DNA from 3 places in the Promicromonospora sp. NPDC057138 genome. Region 1 is predicted to be linked to each of the others. Evidence: riboswitches for the same ligand, from Rfam matches in the RefSeq annotation. Region 1 holds a riboswitch; each other region holds the start of a gene.
The links. Region 1 has a riboswitch for S-adenosylmethionine ahead of ACFT2C_RS19505 (LLM class flavin-dependent oxidoreductase). Riboswitches for the same ligand answer to the same signal wherever they lie in the genome.

Region 1 (7,397 bases):
CGGACGGCGCGGGCCGGTCAGGCGCTCAGGAGCCGGCCGGTGGGGAGCGACCGTGGCGCCGCCTCGGCGTCGGGCAGCCCGAGCGAGGCGCGCAGCGTCCGGGCGGTCCGCTCGGTGCGGAACAGGCCCGCGCGCTGGAGGGCCGGTACGAGGTGGCCGGTGATCGCGTCGAGGTCCGAGCTGAGCGAGGCCGGGCGCAGCAGGAATCCGTCGGCGGCGCCGGCGGCGGCCCAGTCGGCCAGGAGGACGGCCAGCTCGTCCGGCGTGTCCGCGACGACGAACGCGCCCCGCCCGGGCTCCGTGCCCTCCAGCGCCTCGACGAGCTCCAGCCGCGCCCGGGCACTGGCCCGCTCGGCCGCGAGCACGACGTAGACCTCGGCGAGCACGCGCACCTCCTCGGGGTCGCGCCCGGCGGCCAGGGCCGAGTCCCGCACGAGCCGCCGCAGCCGGACCGCGTGCGCGGCGTCGGTCACGGCGATCCGCACGACGTCCGCGGTGCGCCCGGCCAGCGCGGCACTCGCGGCGGAGCGCACCCGCACGACGACGGGCGGGCGGGTCGGGGCCAACGACCCGCCGCCGTCGGCCTGGCGGCCGCGGATGGCGAAGCGGATCCCGTCGTGGTCCACGCGGAACCGGCCCTCGGCGTCGAGCTCGACGGCGCCCGACCCGGTGCCGGGGCGGCCCGTCCAGACCCGGTTCACCGACTGGATGCCCAGCTCGACCCGGGAGGACCACGCCTCGTCGGGCTCGGGGACCGCCGTCTGCCGGACGGCCTGCCAGCCCGCCCGGCCGCTGCTCGCGCGGTCCACGCTGCTGAGGGCGACGGCGGCGTGGGCCGCCTCGACGTGCACCGTGTCGACGGCGGCGACCAGCCCGACGCCCGCCGTGACCCGGGCGGCGCGGGCCGCGGCGACGACGGTGTCGAGCCGGCCGGTCACCTGGCCGCGCCCCGGGTGCAGCAGGAAGTCCTCGTCGAGGGTGACGAGGTCGAGCAGGCCGCGGTCGGCGGCCCGGACGAGCTGGAGGAACCGCTCGCCGTCGAAGGGGCGGGGCGGGATCGGGCCGCGGGCGCGGTGGGCGCCCGGCCGGGCCCCGGCCGAGGTGAGGTCCACGCCGAGCACGACGGGACGGGACGACGGGGCGGACGAGAAGGACAGGGGCTGCGGCGGGTACGGCACGGCGGGGCTCCGTTCGAGCGGCGGCTGCGTGACCACTCGCGGAGGACCCGGCCGGCGGCGCACGACTGTGCACGACGGCGGTTGCTGGGTCACCCGGGAGCGGGGCTGCCGGAGGGCAGGCGAGGGACGTCCGGTCAGGACGTGAGGGCCTGGTACGGCCGGGGCTCGGCGCGGTACGCCGAGAGGAGGTCTACGCGGCGGGCCGGCGGTGGCCGGTCAGCGCGTCGGTGCTGCCACTGTCAGCGACAGGAACGGAGGCAACACATGCTCTCGCGCGGGGCGGCACAGGCCCGGGCGCGAGCGTTCCAGGACGGCAGGGGCACGTGGACGGCGGGGGCAGCGCTCCGGGTCATCGTCGTTCTCCTCACCTGCTCGCCCTTCGGCGAGCGACGCGTGTTGTCATCCGCCGACGGCGGTGGACCTGGTCCTCACCCGGGGCACCCACCCGCGCGGGGGGTTGCCGTCCGACCAGCCGGGGCTTCGCGTCGGAACTCATGACCTGTCGAGACTTACTACACCTTTCCGGTCGGATTAGTGCTGTTTGCTTCGATGCCAGAGAAGATACGAATAGAACTCATCGGAGTCAACGATCTGTCCCCAGATCTCACATGCCGGGACCAGCACTCGCGGTCGGGCCTGGTCGCGAGATGCGGCCGGCCCTGACTTCGGTCCTTCGCACTGGCACCTTGTGACTTCGGTCCTTTGCTTCGAGATCGGTCGGTTGATTGACCGATCTCGAAGCAAAGGACCGAAGTCACAGAGCCTCCCGTGCAACTGACCGAACTCGTGCGCCGATGCGACCAGCAGCCGGCCCGGCAGCTCGGCAGTATGGCAGCTCGGCTCAGGCGACGAGCAGCTCCACCTGCGCGAGCACGCCACCGTCGCCGAGCTCCAGCCGGAGCCCCGTGAGCGGTACGGGCTCGTCCAGCACGAACGGTCGCAGCTGGCCCGGCCAGGGCCACTCCTCGCCGGAGCGCTCGTCCAGCACGCGCCCGTCGTCCGCGACCAGGCGCCAGGCCGACGGCGGCCGGCCATCCACACCCGCGCCAACGCCCACACCCGCAGCTGACCCTTCCGCTGCCGACGACGTCAAGGTGTAGCCGCGCAGCACCGCGCCCTCGGAGACCTCGCCTGTCGGCCGCCACTCGAGCGTTCCCGCCACCTCGACCGACGTCGTCAGGTCCCCGTCCGTCAGGTGCGGACGCGGGCCGTCCGCAGCGCGCCAGCCGCCGTCGGCCCGCTGCCACAACCCGGCGGGCGCCGCACCAGCACCAGCACCCAGCTGCTCGCCCGACCTCGACGCCGCCGGCACGCCCCAGCGCGTCGGTGTTGCAGAGAGCGCGAACCGCAGGGTCGCTCCCCCGGTCAGGTCCCCGTGCTCCACCGAGGGCGACGTGACCGCCCTGGCCGCGCCGTCGGCGTCGGACAGCTCGAGCCCCGCCACGTACCAGCGGTCGGCCGCGCCCGGCGCCTCGACCACGAGGTCGCCGTCGGGCCGGTGCACCACCGCCCGCTCGAAGAGCGGGGAGCCCACGGCCCAGCGCGACGACCCGATCTCCAGCGGGTACAGCCCCAGCGCCGAGAGGACGTACCAGGCCGACATCTCGCCGTTGTCCTCGTCGCCGTGGTAGCCCTGCCCGATCTCGCTGCCGGTCCACAGGCGCGCCAGGATCTCGCGCACGGTCTCCTGGGTCCGGTCCGGCCGGCCGGCGAACAGCCACACGTACGGGATGTGGTGCGAGACCTGGTTGGACTGGCCGAGCTGGCCCAGGCGCACGTCGCGCGCCTCGACCATCTCGTGGATCACGGACCCGTAGGACCCGGGCTTGTCCGCCCGCTCGGGGGTGGCGAAGAACCTCTCCAGCAGCCGCGCGAGGCCGTCGGGGCCGCCGTGCAGGGCGGCCAGGCCCGCGCCGTCGTGCACCGGGTGGAACAGGAAGTTCCAGGCGTCGGACTCGGTGTAGTCGCCGCCCCACTCGTCGGGGTCGAACCTGCCCGGGCCGAACGAGCCGTCCCGGCCGCGGCCCCGGAAGAACCCGGTGGCCGCGTCGAAGAGGTGGGCGTACCCGAGCGAGCTCTGCCGCAGGTAGGCGGCCTCGTCGCGCAGCGCGCGGCGCCGGCTGTCCGGGGTGCCGGGCGCGTCCGCGAGCACCTGCGCCATCCGGGCGAGCCCGGCGTCGTTGATGTAGCCCTCCAGGCCCCAGGACACCGACTCGTCGACGTCGCGGGGCACCCAGCCGTGGGTCAGCGCGAAGGCCTGGCCCTTGCGTCCGACGCCGGACCGGGTGGGCAGCGCCGTCGCGTCCCGCAAGCCCGCGTCGTAGGTGGCGAGCGGGTCGGGCAGGGGGACGCCGCGTAGGTAGAGGTCGGCGAAGGCGACGTCGGACGACGTGCCGGTCATCAGGTCCGCGTAGCCCGGCGAGGACCAGCGCGCGACCCAGCCGCCCTCGCGGTACTGCTGGACGAACCCGTCGGCGAGCCGCGCGGCGACCTCCGGGTAGAGCAGCGCGTAGGCGGGCCAGCAGGTGCGGTAGGTGTCCCAGAAGCCGTGGTTGACGAACATCTCACCCGGAATGACGGGTGCGCCGTCGAGGACGGGCGAGGCGTGCACGGGCTCGCCGTCGGCCCCGGTCTCCGTGTACGAGGACGGGTACAGGTTCAGCCGGTACAGGTTCGAGTAGAGCGTGACCTGCTGCTCCTGGGTGGCGCCCTGCACGTCGAGCACGCCGAGCCGCTCCTCCCACTGCGCGCGGGCGCGCTCGGCGACCTCCTCGAAGGTCCCGGCCACCTCGCGCTCCAGGGCGCGCTGGGCGAGGTCCGCGCTGATGTACGACGTCGCCACGCGCACCTCGACCGTGCGGCCCGCCTCGTCCTGCGGCCCAGCCGCCGGGTCCAGCGCGACGGTCGCGTAGGTGGCGTGGTCCCGGCCGCGGGCCGGGCCGGTGCGCAGGACGGGCCGGGAGATCCGGCCCGCCACGTACATCCGGCTGCGGCCCACCGAGAGCGCGCTGCCGTGGTCGCTCCAGCCGGTGAGCGTGCCGTCGTCGTGCACGGTGATCGCGACGGGCGGGCCGTCGGCGCCGGCGTCGCTCACGGCGTCGACGATCAGGTGGCCGGTGGTGGCGCCGGGCGGGAAGGTGAACCGGAGGACGCCGCCGTGGTCGGACGCCGCGACGGCCATGCGGGCGCCGCCGTCGAGATCAACGGAGTAGAGGTGCGGGCGGGCGGTCTCGTCGTCGTGCGAGAAGCCGAGGGCGCGGGCCGCGAGGCCGGCGTCGGGCACCTCGGCGGGGCCGGCGCCTTCGCCAGAGCCGTCGCCCGGCAGGGCCGGGACCAGGTGGAATGCGAGCTGGTCGCGGTCCCCCATCCACGGGCTCGGCTCGTGCGAGATGCCGACGCCCTGCAGGCGCGGGCGGTTGTCGGGCCCGTTGTGCGCGGCCCACGAGTACAGCCACCGGTCCGACGACGCGTCGGTGAGCGGCACCCACATCGTGAACCCGTTCGGCACGGCGGCCGCGGGCACGGTGTTGCCGCGGGAGTACGCGCCCGAGGAGTGGGTCCCCCGCCGGGTGTCGACGAGGTCCGTGCGGCCACCCGCCGCCCCCGCCGGGCGCGGCCCGACCGTCACCCCGTCGAGCCACACCTCGGCGCGCCCGCCGTCCGGGGGCGCCGTCACGACGGCGGCCGCGCGCACGCGCCGTCCGGGCGCCAGCTCGGCCACGGCGTCCAGGTCCACGCGGACCACGTTCCAGTGGTCGGGCACCAGGATCCGCGCCTCTCCTTGCCCGACGGCGGTCGCGGGCATCCCGTGCTGGTCGGTCAGCGCGCGCCCGGGCTCCGTCTGCAGCAGCCACGTCCCGTCGTCGAGCAGCAGGTCGACCGCGACGTAGGTCGAGCGGTAGGTGAGCTCGTCGTCGAGCACGGGCAGGAGCGCGTAGCGCAGGGTGACGCCGGCCTCGACCGGGACGTCCAGGCCGTCGAGCACCACGGTGCGGCCCGCGCCGTCGTGAGTGATCCGCCGCGCGTCCGGACCGGTCAGGCCGACGCCGGGCCGGCCCGCCGGGACGTGCGCCGGCCCCGTCACGCCGCCCCCTGAGGGACCCGGCCCGTGCTGCCGCGCACGGTCAGCTCGGGCGTCGGCGCGCGGACGACGTCGGGCACGCTCTGGCCGCGGACGAGCGACAGCACGGTCTGCGCGACGAGCTCGCCGAGCTCGAAGGTGTCCCGCGTCATCGCGGTGAGCGGCGGGTGCGCGAGGCGCACCAGCTCGGAGTCGTCGAAGGAGGCGACCGAGATGTCGCTGGGCACGCCCAGCCCGGCCTCGGCCAGTACGGTGACGCCCGCGAGCGCGGCGACGTCGGAGTCGTAGACGATGGCGGTGGGCCTCTCGTCGCGGGCCAGCAGGGCCCTGGTGGCTGCCGCGGCCTCGTCCTGCGAGAAGTCCGTCGGCACTGTCGTGACGTGCATGCCGAGCCGCGCCCCGGCGTCGTGCAGGGCCGAGACCCGCCGCGCGGAGTGCACGTAGGCGGGGATGCCACCGACGTGGCCGACGCGCACGTGCCCGAGACCGGCCAGGTGCTCCGCGAGCGCGGTCATCGCGGCGTGGTCGTCGGCGAACACGGCGGGCACGGGTCCCGGCGTGCCGTCGCCGCCGACCAGCACGGCGGGCAGGCCCATCCGCACCAGCTCCTCGGGGCGCGGGTCGTCCTGCTCGAGGTCGAGCACGACGACGCCGTCGGTGCGCCGCTCGGCCGCCCAGCGCCGGTAGACGTCGAGCTCGGCGGACACGTCCTCGACCACGAGCAGCTGGAGGGCCACGAGGTCGGTGGACAGCCGCGCCTGCAGCCCCGAGACCAGCTGGGCGAAGAACGGCTCGACACCCAGCGTCCGAGCGGGGCGCGCGACGACCAGCCCTACCGTGTCGGCCCGGCGCCCGCCGAGGGCACGCGCGGCGACGTTCGGCCGCCAGCCCAGCTCGGCGACGGCGGCCAGGATGCGGGCCCTGGTCTGCTCGCTGATCCCGGGGCGGTCGTTCAGCGCGAACGAGACCGCCGTCGGGGACACGCCGGCGCGGGTGGCGATGTCGGCGATGGTGGGCCTGCGGCCCGGGCGCTCGGACGCCGTCACCCCTTGATCGCCCCCTCGCCGACGCCGCGGAAGAAGTACCGCTGCAGCGCCGCGAAGAACACCACGATGGGGATGAACGCGATCATGGTGCCGGCCGCGACGACCCGCGGGTTGTTCGTGAACGTGCCGGACAGGTACTGCAGGCCCACCGTGAGCGTGAACTTGTCGGGCGTCGTCAGCACGATCAGCGGCCACAGGAAGTCGTCCCACGCGCCGATGAACGAGAAGATCGTGATGACGGCGAGCATGCCCAGCACGTTGGGCAGCCCCACGCGTACCAGCCGCTGCCACGCGTTCGCCCCGTCCACGATCGCCGCCTCGTCCAGCTCCTTCGGGATCGCCGCGAACGCCGTCCGCATCAGCAGCACGTTGAGCATGCCGATCGCCCCCGGCAGAGCGACGCCGAGCAGGGTGTCGGCGAGCCCGAGCTGCCGGACCGTCAGGTACTGGGCCACGATCGTGGCCTCGCCGGGCAGGAGCATCGTCAGCAGGATCGCCCCCATCACGAGCTTGACGCCGCGGAACCTCAGCCGCGCCAGGGCGTACCCGGCCATGGTGGCGCCGACGATGTTGCCGAGCACCACGATCCCGGCCACCACAATCGAGTTTCCGGCGAACCCCAGGATCGGGACCGTCTCGAATGCCTTCACGTAGTTGTCGAACGTGGGGCTGCTCGGCAGGAAGCTCGGGTTGGCGGTGTAGATGTCCTCACCGGCGCCCTTGAGCGAGGTGGACAGCTGCCACAGGAACGGGCCGAGCGTGATGAACAGCACCACGACCAGCAGCGCGTACCGCAGCACCACCTCGCGGGTCGACGGCGTCGTGAACCCGCGGGACCCGGTGCGCGACGTGACCGTGCGGGGCGTGCCCTCGCGCGACTTGACCTCGCGCGACGTGACGGTGCCTGATGTGACCCCCATCAGTCCCTCCCCCGGTTGATCCGCGCGATCACCAGCAGCGGACCCAGCGTGATGACGAACAGCAGCAGCGAGAGCGCCGAGGCATAACCCAGGTTGCCGCTGAACCCGCGCGCGTACATCTGGATGAGCATGACCACAGAGACGTCGGCGCCGCCGACGCCGCCCGTGCCGT
Region 2 (7,397 bases), on a different contig from region 1:
CGGGTCGTCGGTCACGACCCACAGCCCGTCGACGACGTCGTAGCCGGCCTGCGGACCCTCGGCCACCAGCTTGCCGACGGCGGCGATCAGGCGCTCCACCTCTTCGCCCGCGGTGCCGACGCCGACCGAGGCGCGCACCGCCCCGGCGTCGAACCCGAGGCGGCCGAGCAGCGGGTGCGCGCAGAAGCGGCCGTCCCGCACGCCGATGCCGTGCTCCGCGGACAGGTAGGCGGCCACCAGGCCTGGGTCGTAGCCGGTCACGGTGAAGGTCACGACACCCACGGGGTCGACGGCGTCGGCCCAGACGCGCACGACCTCGACCCGGTCGATGGCCTCCAGCCCCGCCACGAGGCGGCGGCGCAGCGCGTTCTCGTGGGCCGCGACGTCGGCGGGGTCGAGCGCCGCGAGCTCCTCGCACGCGGCCGCCAGGGCGACGGCGCCGATCACGTTGGGCGAGCCGGCCTCGTGCCGGGCGGGGCCCTCGTGCCAGTCAGTACCCGCCACGCGCACGCGCCGCACGGCGCCGCCGCCCGCGAGGTACGGCGTGCCGGCGTCGAGCCAGTCGCGGCGGCCCACCAGGGCACCCGCGCCGAACGGCGCGTAGGTCTTGTGCCCGGAGAAGGCCAGGTAGTCGACGCCGGTCGACTCCAGCGAGATGCGGCGGTGCGGCACGAGCTGAGCGCCGTCGAGCACCACGCGGGCGCCGTACTCGTGGGCGATGGCGACGATCTTGTCGACCGGGAGCGACTCCCCGGTCACGTTGGAGGCGCCGGTGAGGGCGAGGAGGGCGATCGGCCGGGTCGCGGCGGCGTCGGCCAGCTCCTCGCGGATCTGGGCGAGCGTCTCGGCCACGGTCGCGCCGCCGGTCAGCACAGTCGCGTCCGTGCCGCGCTGCCAGGGCAGCAGGTTCGCGTGGTGCTCGACGTCGAGCACGAGCACGCGGCCCGGCTCGCCGTCGGGCTGCGCGGGCACGCAGCCGGCCAGCAGGTTCAGCGAGTCGGTGGTGTTCCGCGTGATGATCGTCAGGTCGTCCTCGCGGGCGCCGACGAACGCGCCGACGGTGCGGCGGGCGGTCTCGTAGAGTGCCGTGCTCACCTGGGAGAGGTACCCCGCGCCGCGGTGCACGCTGGCGTACAGGGGCAGCACCTGGGTGACGCGGTCGGCGACGGCCTGCAGGGCCGGGGCCGACGCCGCGACGTCGAGGTTGGCGTACGGGACCCGGCTGCCGTCCACGAGCGGGACGAGCGTCGCGCCGCCGACGACGGGGCGCAGCGGGGCGACGTCGGTCACCGCGGCGACACGGGTGAGAGTGGTTGCAGACATGGCGTCCTCCAGCACAGTCCTGGGGGAGGGTCCCCCGCGCTTGCCGCGTGCGGCTGCCCGCGGCCAGGTCGTCACCCGGGGCACCCCACCGCGGAGGAGGGTTGCCGGCCAGCGAGCCGGGGCTTCGCGCTGGCGCTCATGACCTGAGGTCATCCTGTGGTGCGGCAAGACCGCTGTCAACGCGCGTCTCAGATACTGGTCTCACGATCTGGTCGGTCCGGCCGTGAGATGAGGCGTGCGATCCGGTCCGCGTCCGCGCGGTACATCGCGGCGTGCTCTCGCAGGTCAGCCGAGGCGCCGTCGTCCGCCCTGGCCTCGGACCAGGCGGCCAGGTCGCGCAGCTTGTCCACCATCGCGGCCAGCACCTCGGCGCGCGCGTACGGCATCCCGTAGGCACTGGTCAGCGCGTCGAGCCGCGCCATCGGGTCCAGGTGTCCGACGTCGTACGCGGCCCCCGCGAAGGCGTCGCTCGAGAGCGGGGCGAGCCGGTAGGCGAGATACGCCAGGTCCAGGATCCGCGGGCCTGGCGAGGCGGTGTCGACGTCGATCAGGCCCACGGGCCGGCCGTCCCGGAAGACCATGTTGTAGGGCGCCGCGTCGTTGTGGCAGATCACCTCGGCGGGCTCGGCCGCCGGCAGGCGCCATTCGGCGTCGGACAGGGCGAAGCCGACCGTGGCGTCGTGGAAGCGCCGCAGGAGCCGGCCGGCGTCGGCCAGGACGCGGGTCGACCAGAGCCACTCCGGGGCGGGCCAGCCAGGTACGTCGCCGGGCAGGTACGAGACGACCTCGCGGCCCTGGGCGTCCAGGCCGAGCGGCTCGGGAACCTCGGTCAGCCCGCCGGCCCGGACATGGTCGAGCAGCCTCTGGATCGTGGGCGTCCAGGGGCCCGCCGCGCGGTGCACGGTGTCGCCGATCCGGACGACGGCGGTGGTGTTGCCGCCGGTCAGCTCCTGCTCGTCCACAGCTTCGTCCACAGCCTCGTCCACACCCAGACCCTAGCCCGACCAGCGTACGAGACGGCATCCCACCCACCGGACGCGATGTCGTACGATCGACAGCGACCATCCCGAGCGGCCGAGTGACGTGGCACGACGACGCCGCAGCAACCCAGCGTTCCCGCCCCCGCGGCGCGGACGGACAAGGGTGCTACCGCCACGACCGATGGAGGACCACCATGAGCGATCCCGCGCACCTCGAAGCCCGCCCCGCCGTCGGCTACGCCGGCGACATCACGCCCCAGCAGGCCTGGGACCTCCTCGCCGGCGACCCGGGCGCCGCCCTCGTCGACGTCCGCACCGACGGCGAGTGGCGCACGATCGGCGTCCCCGACACGGCGACGCTCGACAAGCAGCCGGTCTTCGCCGAGTGGGTGCGGGCCGGCGGCCGCCCCAACACCGGGTTCCTGGAGGAGCTCAAGGCGGCGGGCGTCACCGGCGGCCCTGTCGTCTTCCTCTGCCGGTCCGGCCAGCGCTCGATCGGCGCGGCGCGGCTCGCCACGGCGGCCGGCATCGCGCCGTCGTACAACGTGCTGGAGGGCTTCGAGGGCGCGCCGGGAGCCGACGGCGTCCGCGACCAGGAGGGCTGGAAGGTCGCGGGTCTGCCCTGGACGGAGGCCGCCAAGTGACCGTCACCGGAGCGTTCCCGCCCGACGCGACTCCTGGCGGGTCCGGCCGCAAGCCGCTGCCCCGCGGCGTCCGCCCCGCGACCCTCGCCGTGCGCGGCGGGCACCAGCGCAGCGAGTTCCAGGAGACGGGCGAGGCGCTGTTCCTCACCCAGGGCTACGTCTACGACACGGCCTCCGAGGCCGAGGCGGCGTTCGCCGGCGACATCGACCGGTTCGTCTACTCGCGCTACGGCAACCCGACGGTCCACACGTTCGAGGAGCGCCTGCGCCTGCTGGAGGGTGCGGAGGCCTGCTACGCGACGGCGACCGGCATGTCGGCGGTGTTCACGTCGCTGGCCGCGCTCGTGCAGTCAGGCTCGCGGATCGTGGCGGCCCGGGCCCTGTTCGGGTCCACCGTGGTGATCTTCGAGGAGATCTTCAAGAAGTGGGGCGTGCGTACCGACTACGTGGACGGGCACGTGCTGTCCCAGTGGGAGGAGGCGCTCGCGACGCCCGCGGACGTGGTGTTCTTCGAGACGCCGTCCAACCCGATGCAGGACATCGTCGACGTCCGCGCCGTCGTCGGCCTCGCGCACGCCGCCGGGGCGACCGTCGTACTGGACAACGTGTTCGCCACCCCGCTGCTGCAGAAGCCGCTGGAGCTGGGCGCCGACGTCGTCGTCTACTCGGCGACCAAGCACATCGACGGGCAGGGGCGGGTGCTGGGCGGAGCGATCCTCGGCTCGTCCGAGTACGTGACCGGGCCCGTGCAGACGTTCATCCGCAACACCGGGCCGTCGCTGTCGCCGTTCAACGCGTGGACCCTGGTCAAGGGCCTGGAGACGCTTCCGGTGCGCATCGCGGCGCAGGGCGCGAGCGCGCTCACCGTCGCGAACGCGCTGGAGGCGCTGCCGGGCGTGGGCGCTGTGCGGTATCCGTTCCTCGACTCCCACCCGCAGGCCGACCTCGCGCGGGCCCAGATGAGCGGCGGCGGCACGGTCGTCACGTTCGATCTCGCCGTCCCCGAGGGCACCGATGCGGAGACGGCCAAGAAGCGGACCTTCGCGTTCCTCGACGCGCTCCAGGTGATCGACATCTCGAACAACCTCGGCGACGCCAAGTCCCTGATCACGCACCCCGCGACCACGACGCATCGCAAGCTCGGTGCCGCGGGCCGGACCGCCGTCGGCATCACGGAGACGACGGTCCGCCTGTCGGTAGGCCTGGAGGACACCCGGGACCTGATCGAGGACGTCGAACAGGCCCTCGCCTCCGCGCGGTAGAACTGGGGCGAGGTAGAACCCTGGTTCTACCTCGCCGCATTCAGGATGTGGCGGGCTCGGGGTTCGTGGCCCTGTAGCAAGGCCACGTCGGAGGTTGCTAATGCCTTTGCGGCCTGCGGCGGGACGCCCTGGGCCGGGTCGAGAACAGCGTCCTGGAGGTCGAGCCGGCGCTCGTCGAGGGTCGAGGTGCGGCCGCCCGTCGACAGGCCCCAGCCGAAGGGGAACAGCGGGTCGTAGTCCTCGTCGCCGACGTTGACGACCGGGTCGTCGGCGGACCGCGGCCACGAGACGGGCAGCCGGCCCGTGAAGTGCCGTTCACCGAACAGCACGTCCGCGACCCCGTCGCCCTCGGTGCCCGGCAGCCACGAGGCGACGAGCGCGTCGATCGAGCCGAGCTGTTCGGTGAGGAGCTGCGGCCGCCCGGACACCACCAGGACCACGCAGGTCTCGATCTCCGCGCAGACCTTCTCGACGACCTCGACGTCGCCGGGCTGCAGCGCCATCGACTTCTCCTCGCGCGGCACCCCGCCGTCGGCCGGGTCCCAGGCCCACTCGGGCCCGCCGACGTCGCCGAACCCCTCGGCGTACGGCGTCTCCCCCACGACGACGATGCCGACGTCGGCCCCGTCGGTCGGCGCGGAGGCGTCCTCGCTGTACGTGACGTCGTCGGCCGCAGCCTGGATGCCCTCGAGGATCGTGGTCCCCTCGGTGACGTCGCCCGAGAAGCCCTGCCAGGTGCCGGTCCAGCCGCCGGCCTGGTTGCCCAGGTCGTCGGCGTTGCGACCCGCGACGTACACGCTCGCGTCGGTGTCCAGCGGCAGCGCGGCGCCGTCGTTCTTCAGCAGCACCTGGGACTCGGCCACCGCCTTGCGGGCGAGCGACCGGTGGTCGGCCGAGCCGATCTCGTCGGCGTGGGACCGGTCCGCGAAGGGTTCCTCGAACAGGCCCAGCTCGAACTTCGCGGCCAGGATCCGGGAGACGGCGTCGTCGATGCGCTCCTCGGTCACCTCGCCGGCCTGCACGGCGGCGACGAGCCGCGTGTGGAACCGCTCGAACTGCGACGGCTCCATGAACATGTCGATGCCCGCGTTGACGCCGGTGACGATCTGCGCGGTGGTGGGCGAGTCGTCGGCGAGCGGCGGGATCTGGTGGATGCCCTGCCAGTCACTGATGACGAAGCCGTCGAACCCGTGGTCGTCCTTGAGCCACCCGTTGATCAGCTCGCCGTTGGCGTGCATCTTCACGGGGTTGCCCAGGCCGTCGTCGGTCCAGTCCATGCTGGAGAAGCTCGGCATGACCGAGCCGACGCCGGCCGCGACAGCCGCCGCGTACGGCGGCAGGTCCACGGCCTCGACGTGCGCGCGGCTCTGCTCGGTGATGCCCTGGTCCACCGTGTACTCGCCCTCGCCGGTGCCGTAGGCGGTGTCGCCGTCGGCCACGAAGTGCTTGGCCGTCGCGAGCACGGACTTGCCGCTGTCCAGGCGCTTGCCCTGGAACCCGGCGATCGCCGCCGTGCCGAGCACGGTCGCCAGCGCCGGGTGCTCCCCGAACGACTCGTAGGTGCGGCCCCAGCGGTCGTCGCGCACCACGCACAGGCAGGGCGCGAACGTCCAGGGGATGCCGGTCGCGCGGGTCTCGGTGGCGACCATGTGCTCCGCCTTCGCCACGAGCAGCGGGTCGCGCGTGGCGCCGAGCCCGATGTTGTGCGGCAGGATCGTCGCGCCGTCCAGGTTGCCGTGCCCGTGCACGGAGTCGACGCCGTAGATCAGCGGGATCTGCAGCCGCGTCGCCAGCGCCTGCCTCTGGAAGCCGTCGATCGCGTCGGCCCAGCCCTCCGGCGTGTTCTCGGCGGGCGTGGAGCCGCCGCCGCTGAGGATCGAGCCGAGCCCGAGCTCGGTGACGACTGCCGGGTCGCCCGTGACGCTCCCGCGCTCCGCCTGGGTCATCTGCCCGACCTTCTCCGCCAGCGTCATGCGGCTCACGAGGTCCGCGACGCGCTCCTCGGTCGACAGGCGCTCGTCGAGGTAGGGCAGGTCGTGCGCCCGCACGACGACGGTGGGGCCCTCCGAGACCTCGGCGTCCCGCGACTCCAGGGTCACCGGGACGGTCTCCGCCGTCTCGCCCGCCTCCGACTCCCGGGTCCGGATCTCGATGGTCCGCGCGGCACCCGACGGCGTGCCCGCCGCGAACTCGACGGTGCCCGAGCCGGCGTCGTAGTCGGCGTCGGCGGTGGCCGTGCCGAAACCCGTGCGCCAGCCGACGGTGACCGGCCCGGCGAGGGCGCCGCCGTCGGCGGCCTGGACCGAGATGGTGACGACCGCCGTGTCACCGTCCTCGACGAGGACGACGGGTCCCGCGCTCACGAGCGCCTCGGCGTCCGCGGCCGTGGCGCCGGCGGCAGTGTCCGCGGCCGCGCCCCGGGCGGTGTCGGCGGCCGCGGAGGAGGTGGGCACGAGGACGCTGACGGCGAGTGCCGTCGCGGCGAGGAGTGCTGGAGCTCTGCGGGCGTGGAGGTGCTGCGCGACGCCGGGAAGGGCGGACATCCTGGGGATTCCTCTCGACACTGGGAGGTGATTTACCGATCACACACCGGAGTGCGCCACAGCACAAGCGCTGTCGACCGCTGGATAAGGTGGTCCGGTGAGCCCTGTTGCGCCCTTTGCGAGGATGCTCCGCGCAGACAACCCCGGCCCGATGACTCTCGACGGAACCCGGTCGTACGTGCTGCGCGCTCCCGGCGCGCCGGGCTGCGTGGTGGTAGACCCCGGACCGCTGCTGGAGCCGCACCTGGCCGCGCTGGCCGACGCCGGTCCGGTCGAGCTGGTGCTCGTCACCCACCGGCACGCCGACCACACCGGCGGGCTGGCGCGGTTCCGCGAGCTGACCGGGGCACCGTCGCGGGGTGCCCTCCCCGAGTTCAGCCGGAGCGGCGGGGCGGACGGCGCGGCCGTCGAGCCGCTGGCCGACGGCGAGGTGCTGGCCGTCGCCGGCCTGCGCATCGAGGTGCTGGCGACGCCGGGACACACCGCGGACTCGGTGTGCTTCGCGGTGTCCGACGGGTTGTCCTCCGCAGTCCTCACCGGCGACACCGTGCTGGGTCGCGGGACAACCGTGCTGGCCGAGCCGGACGGCTCGCTGCGTGACTACCTGGGCTCGCTGGACCGGCTCGCACCGCTGGACGTGCAGGG
Region 3 (7,397 bases), on a different contig from region 1:
CCGATCCCCGCCTCCTCCAGGTCCGTCACCTCGTCCCGCAGCGCGAGCGCGACCTGGTCGGCCGTGTCGCCGAGCGGAAGGTCGTCGCGCACGAACGACCACGCCAGGATCGTGACCGGGCCCGTCAGCATGCCCTTGACGGGCTTGTCCGTCAGGGACGCCGCGTACGCGGTCCAGTCCACGGTCAGGGGCGCGGGCCGGGACACGTCACCCCACAGGATCGGCGGGCGCACGCAGCGCGAGCCGTACGACTGCACCCAGCCGTGCACGGTGGTCGCGAACCCGTCGAGCTGCTCGGCGAAGTACTGCACCATGTCGTTCCGCTCGGGCTCGCCGTGCACCAGCACGTCCAGGCCCAGCTCCTCCTGGAGCGCGACGGTGCTCGCGATCTCGGCGCGCATGGCCGCCGTGTACTCGGCGTCGGACAGCTCGCCCCGGACCCAGGACGCCCGCGTGCGCCGGATCTCCGCCGTCTGCGGGAACGAGCCGATGGTGGTCGTGGGCAGCGGCGGCAGGTCGAGCCGCGCCTGCTGCGCGGCGGCACGCTCCGCGTACGGCGCGCGCTCGACGTCGGCGGCGGTCAGCGCCGCGGTGCGGTCCCGCACCTCGGGCACGACGACGCCGGGCGCCTCGGCGCGCGACCGTACCGCTTCCGTGGACTCCGCCAGTGCCTCGGCGACCGCCGTCCGACCCGCCGTCAGCCCCGTCGCCAGCGTGACGACCTCGGCGACCTTCTGGTCGGCGAACGCGAGCCACGACTTCAGGCCGGCGTCCAGGCGCGGCTCGTCGGCGACGTCGTGCGGCACGTGCAGGAGCGACGTCGAGGTGCCGACGGCGACCGCGCCCGCACCGAGCGCCGACAGGCCCTCCAGCGTGGCCAGCCGCGCGTCGAGGTCCGCGCGCCAGATGTTGTGCCCGTCGATGACGCCGGCGACCAGGGTCTTGGTCTCCAGCCCGGCGACCGGGCCCTCGGGCACGGCGCCGCGCACCAGGTCGATCGCAATCGCCTCGACGTCGGTGCCGGCCAGCAGCGCCAGGCCGTCGCCGGCCTCGCTGCGCAGGTCGCCGTACGGGGCGGTCACCAGGATCGCGGGACGCTCGGCTGCGCCGTCCGCGGCGTCCGGGCCGGGAACGGGGGAGAGGCCGGTGGCGAGAGTCGCGTACGCCCGGCGGACGGCGTCGGCCACCTCGTCGAAGGGGACGTCGAGCAGGTCGGTGACCAGGGCGGGCTCGTCGAGCTGCACCCAGGGCGCGCCCGCGGCGGCCAGTGCGCGCAGCACGCCGGCGTACGCGGCGACGACGTCGTCGAGCCGGTCGAGCGGGCGGAAGCCGTCGGGGGCGCCGTCGGCCGCCTTGCTGAGCAGCAGGAACGTCACCGGGCCCACCAGGACCGGGCGGGTCACGACGGCCTGGCCGCCGTCCGCGGGCAAGGCGAGCTCGGTGAACTGGCGCACCAGGCGGTCGTCCACGAACCCGATGGGGGTGTCCGGCCCGATCTCCGGGACCAGGTAGTGGTAGTTGGTGTCGAACCACTTGGTCATCTCGAGCGGCGGCTTGTCGCCCTCACCGCGGGCCAGCGTGAAGTAGCCCTCCAGGGAGAGCGCGGGATCACCGGCGGGCACCAGGTCCCGGAACCGGTCGGGCACGGCGCCCAGCAGGGCGACGGCGTCGAGCACCTGGTCGTAGAAGGAGAACGAGCCGGGGACGGCGGCCGCGCCGGCGTCCAGGCCTAGCGCGGCGAGGTGCCGTGCGGTGCCGATCCGCAGGTCGCCGGCGGTGGCTTCCAGCTCGTCGGCGGTGGTGCGTCCGGCCCAGAAGGACTCGACGGCGCGCTTGAGCTCGCGACGTCGGCCGATGCGCGGGTAGCCCAGGATCGTGGCGTGGGGGAGGTGCGTGTTGACTGCCATGCGTATCAGCTCCATCGGACCTGGCGTTAGCACCTTGCCCCGGAATTGGCGCTCCGGAGGTAGGTTGCTGCGGTGTCGTTGAGCCAGGACTCTCGACCGCTCTGGATGATGAGACTGGATCGTAAGCATGCCCGCGATGCGGTCGGAAAACCGTCCACCCCTCGGACGTCGTCGGTTCCGCGCGCGATCCTGCGAAAGAGTGTGCCAAGCGCGATCGTGCAACTGACGCCTGAATCATGCAACCGACGCCCGAGGGGAGGCCCGGATTATCCGGACCTCCCCAGGAGAGTGGACTAGGACAGGCGGGCTGTCTGAGCGCCCCTTGCTGGTTGGCGCGTTGGCAGGACCACAGCCGCCGCTGGACTAGATGCCGGACCCGCCGCCGGAGGTGTTGGTCCACCAAGCGTGGTACTCGTTCAGCGAGTACCTCTTCTGCTGACCGCTGGTCGAGGTGATCTCGATGCCGAACTGCATGGTGTCGAAGTCGGTGTTGCGCAGGCGGCCGTTGTCCGCGGCCCATCGCCACACCGCCAGGGCGTCCACGTAGCCGCTGTCGTTCTCGTTGGCGGGGATGAACTGCAGGACGTTCCAGCCCGGGTCGGCCTGCCAGACCGATGCGTAGAGGACGCCGCCGATCGTCACGTTGCTCGCGATCTGGCTGCCCCAGCCGCCGGCCGGGCCCGGGTGCCAGCTGGTGAAGATCATGATCTCGTCCTGGTTGCCCGTGGACCAGAGGTCCGCCGTCCAGTTCCACCAGTCATCACCGGAGGCGGGGGCCGACGACGTGTTGTACGTGAACCCCGCGTTCGCCATCTGTGACAGGGGGGTTCGCGGCCTGACCGAGGTGTTCGGGTACGACTTGATGCCCCCGCCGGACTGGGTCGAGTCGACGTACCACGAGTTCAGGCTGTTGACGGTGAGGCACTGCGAGTTGTTGCCCTGGTTGCCCCAGACGTTGTTGTAGACCGTCCAGTCGTTCGGGGTGTACTCGCCGAAGGTGTCGCACGAGTTGTAGACCGCGGCCTGCGCCGGGGACGCGACGCCCAGCAGCCCGGCGATCGTGAGGACCACCACGGCGAACCGGCCGACGGCCGATCTGCGGTTGACCAGTTTCATCTGATCTTTCCTTCCCTGTGCGCCAGTGCACAGATCGTGGAATGCGCCTAGAGGGCGCATGGGCGCGCAATGCGCGCAGAACGGATATTTTGTTCGAGTCTCGGCATCGCTGTCAAGATTTCACCCTGCGCAATCGGGCAGATAAAGATCTGATGACTCCCGCCGCCGCTCGCCGCCCCGACCCGGCTGCCTGCAGTTGACCACAGCAGTTGCTGCCAGACGGGGTCCCCGCCCGGCAGCAACTGCTGTGGTCAACGTGCCGCGCGGCGAGCGGGGGTGGGCGCGGTCCAGAGCGCGGCGGTGGCGGCCAGCGCCGCGCTGACCGCTAGCGGGCCTGCGAGACCGAGCGGGCCGATTGCTAGGCCGCCGAGCACCGGCCCGACCAGCGCGCCGAGGTTCAGTGCGACTGTCGAGAACGCCCCGCCCATCGTCGGGGCGCCGTGGGCCGCCGCCATGCTGCGGGCGATCAGCGTGCCGCCGACAGCGAACGACAGCGCGCCCAGGACCGGGGCGAGCATCCACACCGCGGACGGGCTCGCCACGAGAGCGGCCCACAGGACCCAGCCCGCGACGAGAGCCGGGGCACCGATCCCGAGGACCAGGTGCCCGTGCGCGTCGGCCAGGCGGCCCGCGGCGGAGACGCCCGCGAAGGCCCCCAGCCCGAACAGCGCCAGGACGACGGGCACGAGCGACGCGCCGAGCCCGGCGCCGTCGGTGACGATCGGCGCCAGGTAGGTGAACGCGCAGAACGTCGCGCCGTTCACCAGCACCCCGAGCACGAGGTACCGCAGCAGGTCCGGCGACCGGAGCGTGCCGAGCTCGGCGGCCAGGTCCACCCGGGCGTGCGATGCACGACTGCCAAGGTCCACCTGGGCGTGGGGCTCCAGCTGGGTTCCGGACTCCACACGGGCGCGGGGCTCTGCCCCGGCTCGGGGCTCGACGTGCGGCGCACGCGGGCCGGGCCGCCCCGGCGTCAGGACGGCGACGGCGACCAGGGCGAGCGCCGACACCCCGGCGATCGCCCAGAGCGCCGAGCGCCAGCCCCAGATCTCGCCCAGGAACGCCCCGGCGGGGACGCCGGCGATGAGGGCGAGCGTCGTGCCGCTGAGGATCGCGGCGAGCGCCCGGGCCTGCCTGCCCGCCGGGACGATCAGGGTAACCGTCGACAGCGCGACCGCGAGGAACCCGGCGTTGGCCACGGCCGCGACGAACCGGCTGCCGAGCAGCACCGCGAACTGGTCGGTGAGCGCGCCCGCGACGTGCGCGGCGACGAAGATCGCCAGGCTCGCGGACAGGGTCCAACGCGGCGGCAGGCGGCGTCCGAGGGCCGCCATCAGGGGTGCGCCGACGACCATGCCGACGGCGAAGCCGGAGGTCAGGTAGCCGGCCTGGGCGATGGAGATGCCGAGGCCGGTGGAGATGCCGGGCACGAGCCCGGCGAGGACGAATTCCGACGTGCCTTGCGCGAAGACCGCGACGGCGAGCACGTAGAGCAGGACAGGCATGTACGCCTCCGAAGGGAGAAAGGGGAACGGGTAGGCCTGGGCGGCACTACGGGGCCCTTCGGATGCGCGGACGGCGCCGGCTCGCGCGCGAATGCGGGAGCGGGGGAGGCGGACCTGGGTCTGCCTCGGCGGTCTCTACAGGCGCATCTCGGGCTACCGGAGTACCGGCAGCCCGAACCTGGATGCCTCTGGAGACCTCACGCCGCGAAACTACCACGCAGGGGGCGCCGCCACGCGACCTCCCGGTCGAGCTGTCCCGTGCAGCGGAACAGGCGCACCTGGTGGGCGTGGGGCAGCGCGGTGGCGAGCGCGGACGTCGTCGTGCGCTCGAAGCCCAGCTTCTGCCAGAAGCCGCCCGACCGGCGGGAGAACAGCCAGGCCTGGCGCGCGCCGGCGTCGGCGGCGCGGTCCAGGGCGAAGCGCGCCAGGCGCAGGCCGTCGCCGGTGCCACGCAGGTCCGGACGGACGGCGACGCTGCGGACCAGCGCGTGCTCGCCGTCCTCGCCGAGCTCGAACCCGGTGGTCGCGGAGACGGCCCCGGCCTCGTCCCGCTCCAGCCACAGGCGGACGGCGGGCTCCGCCAAGGCGGCGACCGTCAGGTCGGCGGCGCGGAGGAACGCCGCCAGGTCGTCGAGGTCGTCGGAGGCGACAGGGCTGAGCACGCCGGGAGCCTACCCGCCCGACGAGCAGGTCGGCGCCTGCCCTGGGAGCATGGGGAGCGTTCGTCGGCCGCTGTGATGGGCCGGCTCGGGCCGCCGGACGGTGGCCGACATGCGACGCAGGGGAACGTATGAGCCGTACAGGGGGCGCCGTCGACGCGTCGGCACGCTCGCACCACGATCTGGGAGACCTGCCGACGTTCGACGCCTGGTCCCGGTACCAGGAGCTCGCGCCCGTTCGCGCGGCCGTGGATTCGCGCGACTGGGACGCCGCAGCGGCGGCGTTCTCCGCCCTCGGACCGCAGGAGCTCGCGCTCGCCCTCGAGCTCGTGGCGGACGAGAGCGACGCGGAGCAGATGCTGGAGGCGGCCGTGGCCGCAGAACCCGACGACCCGCTCGCCCGCACGCTGCTCGCCCGCCGGTACGAGAGAATCAGCTGGGAGATCCGCACCGGGACCTGGGCCGTGGACGTCGTAGCCGAGAAGTTCGAGGAGTTCCGGGAGTGGCTGGTCAGGGCCGAGCAGATCCTCATCGACGTCTGTGTTGACCACCCGGAGCATGTGCCCGCGTGGGAGGCGCGCCTGCTCACCGCTCGCGGCCTCGAGCTCGGCCAGTCGGAGGCGCGCCGGCGCTACGACCGGCTCGCCGCGCTCTCGCCGCACCACTACCGCGCCCAGCGGGCCTACCTGCAGCAGGTCGTGCCGAAGTGGGGTGGTTCGTGGGACGCGGCTGAGGCATTCGTCGCCGAGTGCGCATCCGACGCTCCAGACGGCTCGCCGAGCCGAGCCTTGCTCGCATCGCTCCAGATCGAGCGATGGCTCGGCCTCCGTGAGACCCTCGACGACGAGGCGCTCGAACGTCTCGGGGAGGTCGCGCGAGCCTCGGTGCTCCACGCCGATCACGTGCCCGGGCCGGGCGCGGACTCCGTGCACGCGGAGCTGGCCCTGCTGTACACGTTCGCCGAACGGCACGACGACGCAGCACCGCACTTCCGGGCGTTGGGCGACGATCCGGTCTCGGCGGGCTGGGACTATCTCGATGACAAGGCGCAGTGGTACGCGCGGAGCAGGGCGCAGGCGCTCGGTGGACCAGTACCGCCGCCACCCGGTGCGCCGTCGGAACGGGAGACGCGGCCGGCAGCGGTCGTGCTCGGGTTCCTCCTGATCGTGTGGATCCTGGTCATGGGCGTCATGACCGTGCTCATGATCGGAGTCGCGCTCGGGGGCGATCTGAGAGGGGTGTTCGCGGCCGTGGCGTTCGCCGCAGGGGCGGCCCTCGGAGTGGCCCTCCTCGTGGGGCTTGTCCGTGGACCGCCGCCACCCGGCGCGCCCTCGCTGGAGCGGGGTACGGGCCCGGGAGCGGTTGCGGTCTACGTGGCCTCCCTGCTCTTCGGCGTCGCTCTGACAACGTTGAGTCTCCCGGACGCCCTTGAGGGCGATCGGGGTGCCGCGTTTGCCGTCGTGCTCTTCGGCGCGATGGCGGTCTTCGCGGCGGTCTGCCTCGCGCGGCTCCTCCGCGCGCCCGGCGGAAGGAGCAACCGGTGACCGGGGGACCCGCCGCCGACGCCGGAGAGCCGGCTGTGCCCTTCGACCTCTCGCACCTCGACCATCTGCTCTCGTGGACCACCGTGGACGGGATTCCCACGCTGTTCGCGCCCCGCGAGGGCCCCGTCACGGGTGGTCTCGTGTTCCGTGTCGGCCGGGCGGACGAGACGCTTTCGACCGCGGGTATCACGCATCTGGTCGAGCACCTCGCTCTTTATCGGAACAACCTGAGCGGCGCGCACCACAACGGCCAGACAGAGCAGGTCTGGACCGTCTTCCACGCGACCGGGACGGCCGCCGAGGTCGTCACACACCTCAACAGCGTCTGCGCGTCGCTCCGCGACTTGCCGCTTGCCCGGCTCGAGGTGGAGAAGAAGATCTTGCGTACGGAGGCCGCGGGCCGCCGGGGCGGTCCGTTCACGGCGATGAACATGATGCGGTACGGCGCGCAGGGATACGGGCTCAGCGGCTACGACGAGCTGGGTGTGTGGCGGGTGGGCGCCGACGAGGTCGAAGAGTGGGCCCGGACGCGCTTCACCCGCGACAACGCAGTGCTGTTCCTCACCACGGGCGAGGTGCCGCAGGGGCTCGACCTCAGGCTGCCGCAAGGCGAGCGCATCGCCCCGCCCCAGCCGTCCGACGCGCTCGGCGACACGCCGGCGTTCT

Region 2: linked by a shared signal. The riboswitch ahead of ACFT2C_RS26280 (aminotransferase class V-fold PLP-dependent enzyme) and the one ahead of ACFT2C_RS19505 (LLM class flavin-dependent oxidoreductase) in region 1 are both predicted to bind S-adenosylmethionine.
Region 3: linked by a shared signal. The riboswitch ahead of metE (5-methyltetrahydropteroyltriglutamate--homocysteine S-methyltransferase) and the one ahead of ACFT2C_RS19505 (LLM class flavin-dependent oxidoreductase) in region 1 are both predicted to bind S-adenosylmethionine.

Annotation. Positions count from the first base shown of each region.
Region 1 is NZ_JBHUUX010000040.1:15,662-23,058, forward strand. Features, by position in the region: gene ACFT2C_RS19505 (LLM class flavin-dependent oxidoreductase) at 18-1,178, opposite strand; SAM riboswitch class IV at 1,567-1,678, opposite strand; gene ACFT2C_RS19510 (GH92 family glycosyl hydrolase) at 2,020-5,262, opposite strand; gene ACFT2C_RS19515 (LacI family DNA-binding transcriptional regulator) at 5,259-6,305, opposite strand; gene ACFT2C_RS19520 (carbohydrate ABC transporter permease) at 6,302-7,225, opposite strand; gene ACFT2C_RS19525 (carbohydrate ABC transporter permease) at 7,225-7,397, opposite strand, start outside.
Region 2 is NZ_JBHUUX010000081.1:15,344-22,740, reverse strand. Features, by position in the region: gene ACFT2C_RS26280 (aminotransferase class V-fold PLP-dependent enzyme) at 1-1,323, opposite strand, end outside; SAM riboswitch class IV at 1,355-1,467, opposite strand; gene ACFT2C_RS26275 (phosphotransferase) at 1,512-2,309, opposite strand; gene ACFT2C_RS26270 (rhodanese-like domain-containing protein) at 2,498-2,947, shown strand; gene ACFT2C_RS26265 (O-succinylhomoserine sulfhydrylase) at 2,944-4,209, shown strand; gene ACFT2C_RS26260 (glycoside hydrolase family 3 N-terminal domain-containing protein) at 4,236-6,752, opposite strand; gene ACFT2C_RS26255 (MBL fold metallo-hydrolase) at 6,904-7,397, shown strand, end outside.
Region 3 is NZ_JBHUUX010000070.1:21,083-28,479, reverse strand. Features, by position in the region: gene metE (5-methyltetrahydropteroyltriglutamate--homocysteine S-methyltransferase) at 1-1,907, opposite strand, end outside; SAM riboswitch class I at 1,916-2,019, opposite strand; gene ACFT2C_RS24980 (hypothetical protein) at 2,271-3,023, opposite strand; gene ACFT2C_RS24975 (MFS transporter) at 3,275-4,528, opposite strand; gene ACFT2C_RS24970 (GNAT family N-acetyltransferase) at 4,726-5,190, opposite strand; gene ACFT2C_RS24965 (tetratricopeptide repeat protein) at 5,319-6,731, shown strand; gene ACFT2C_RS24960 (M16 family metallopeptidase) at 6,728-7,397, shown strand, end outside.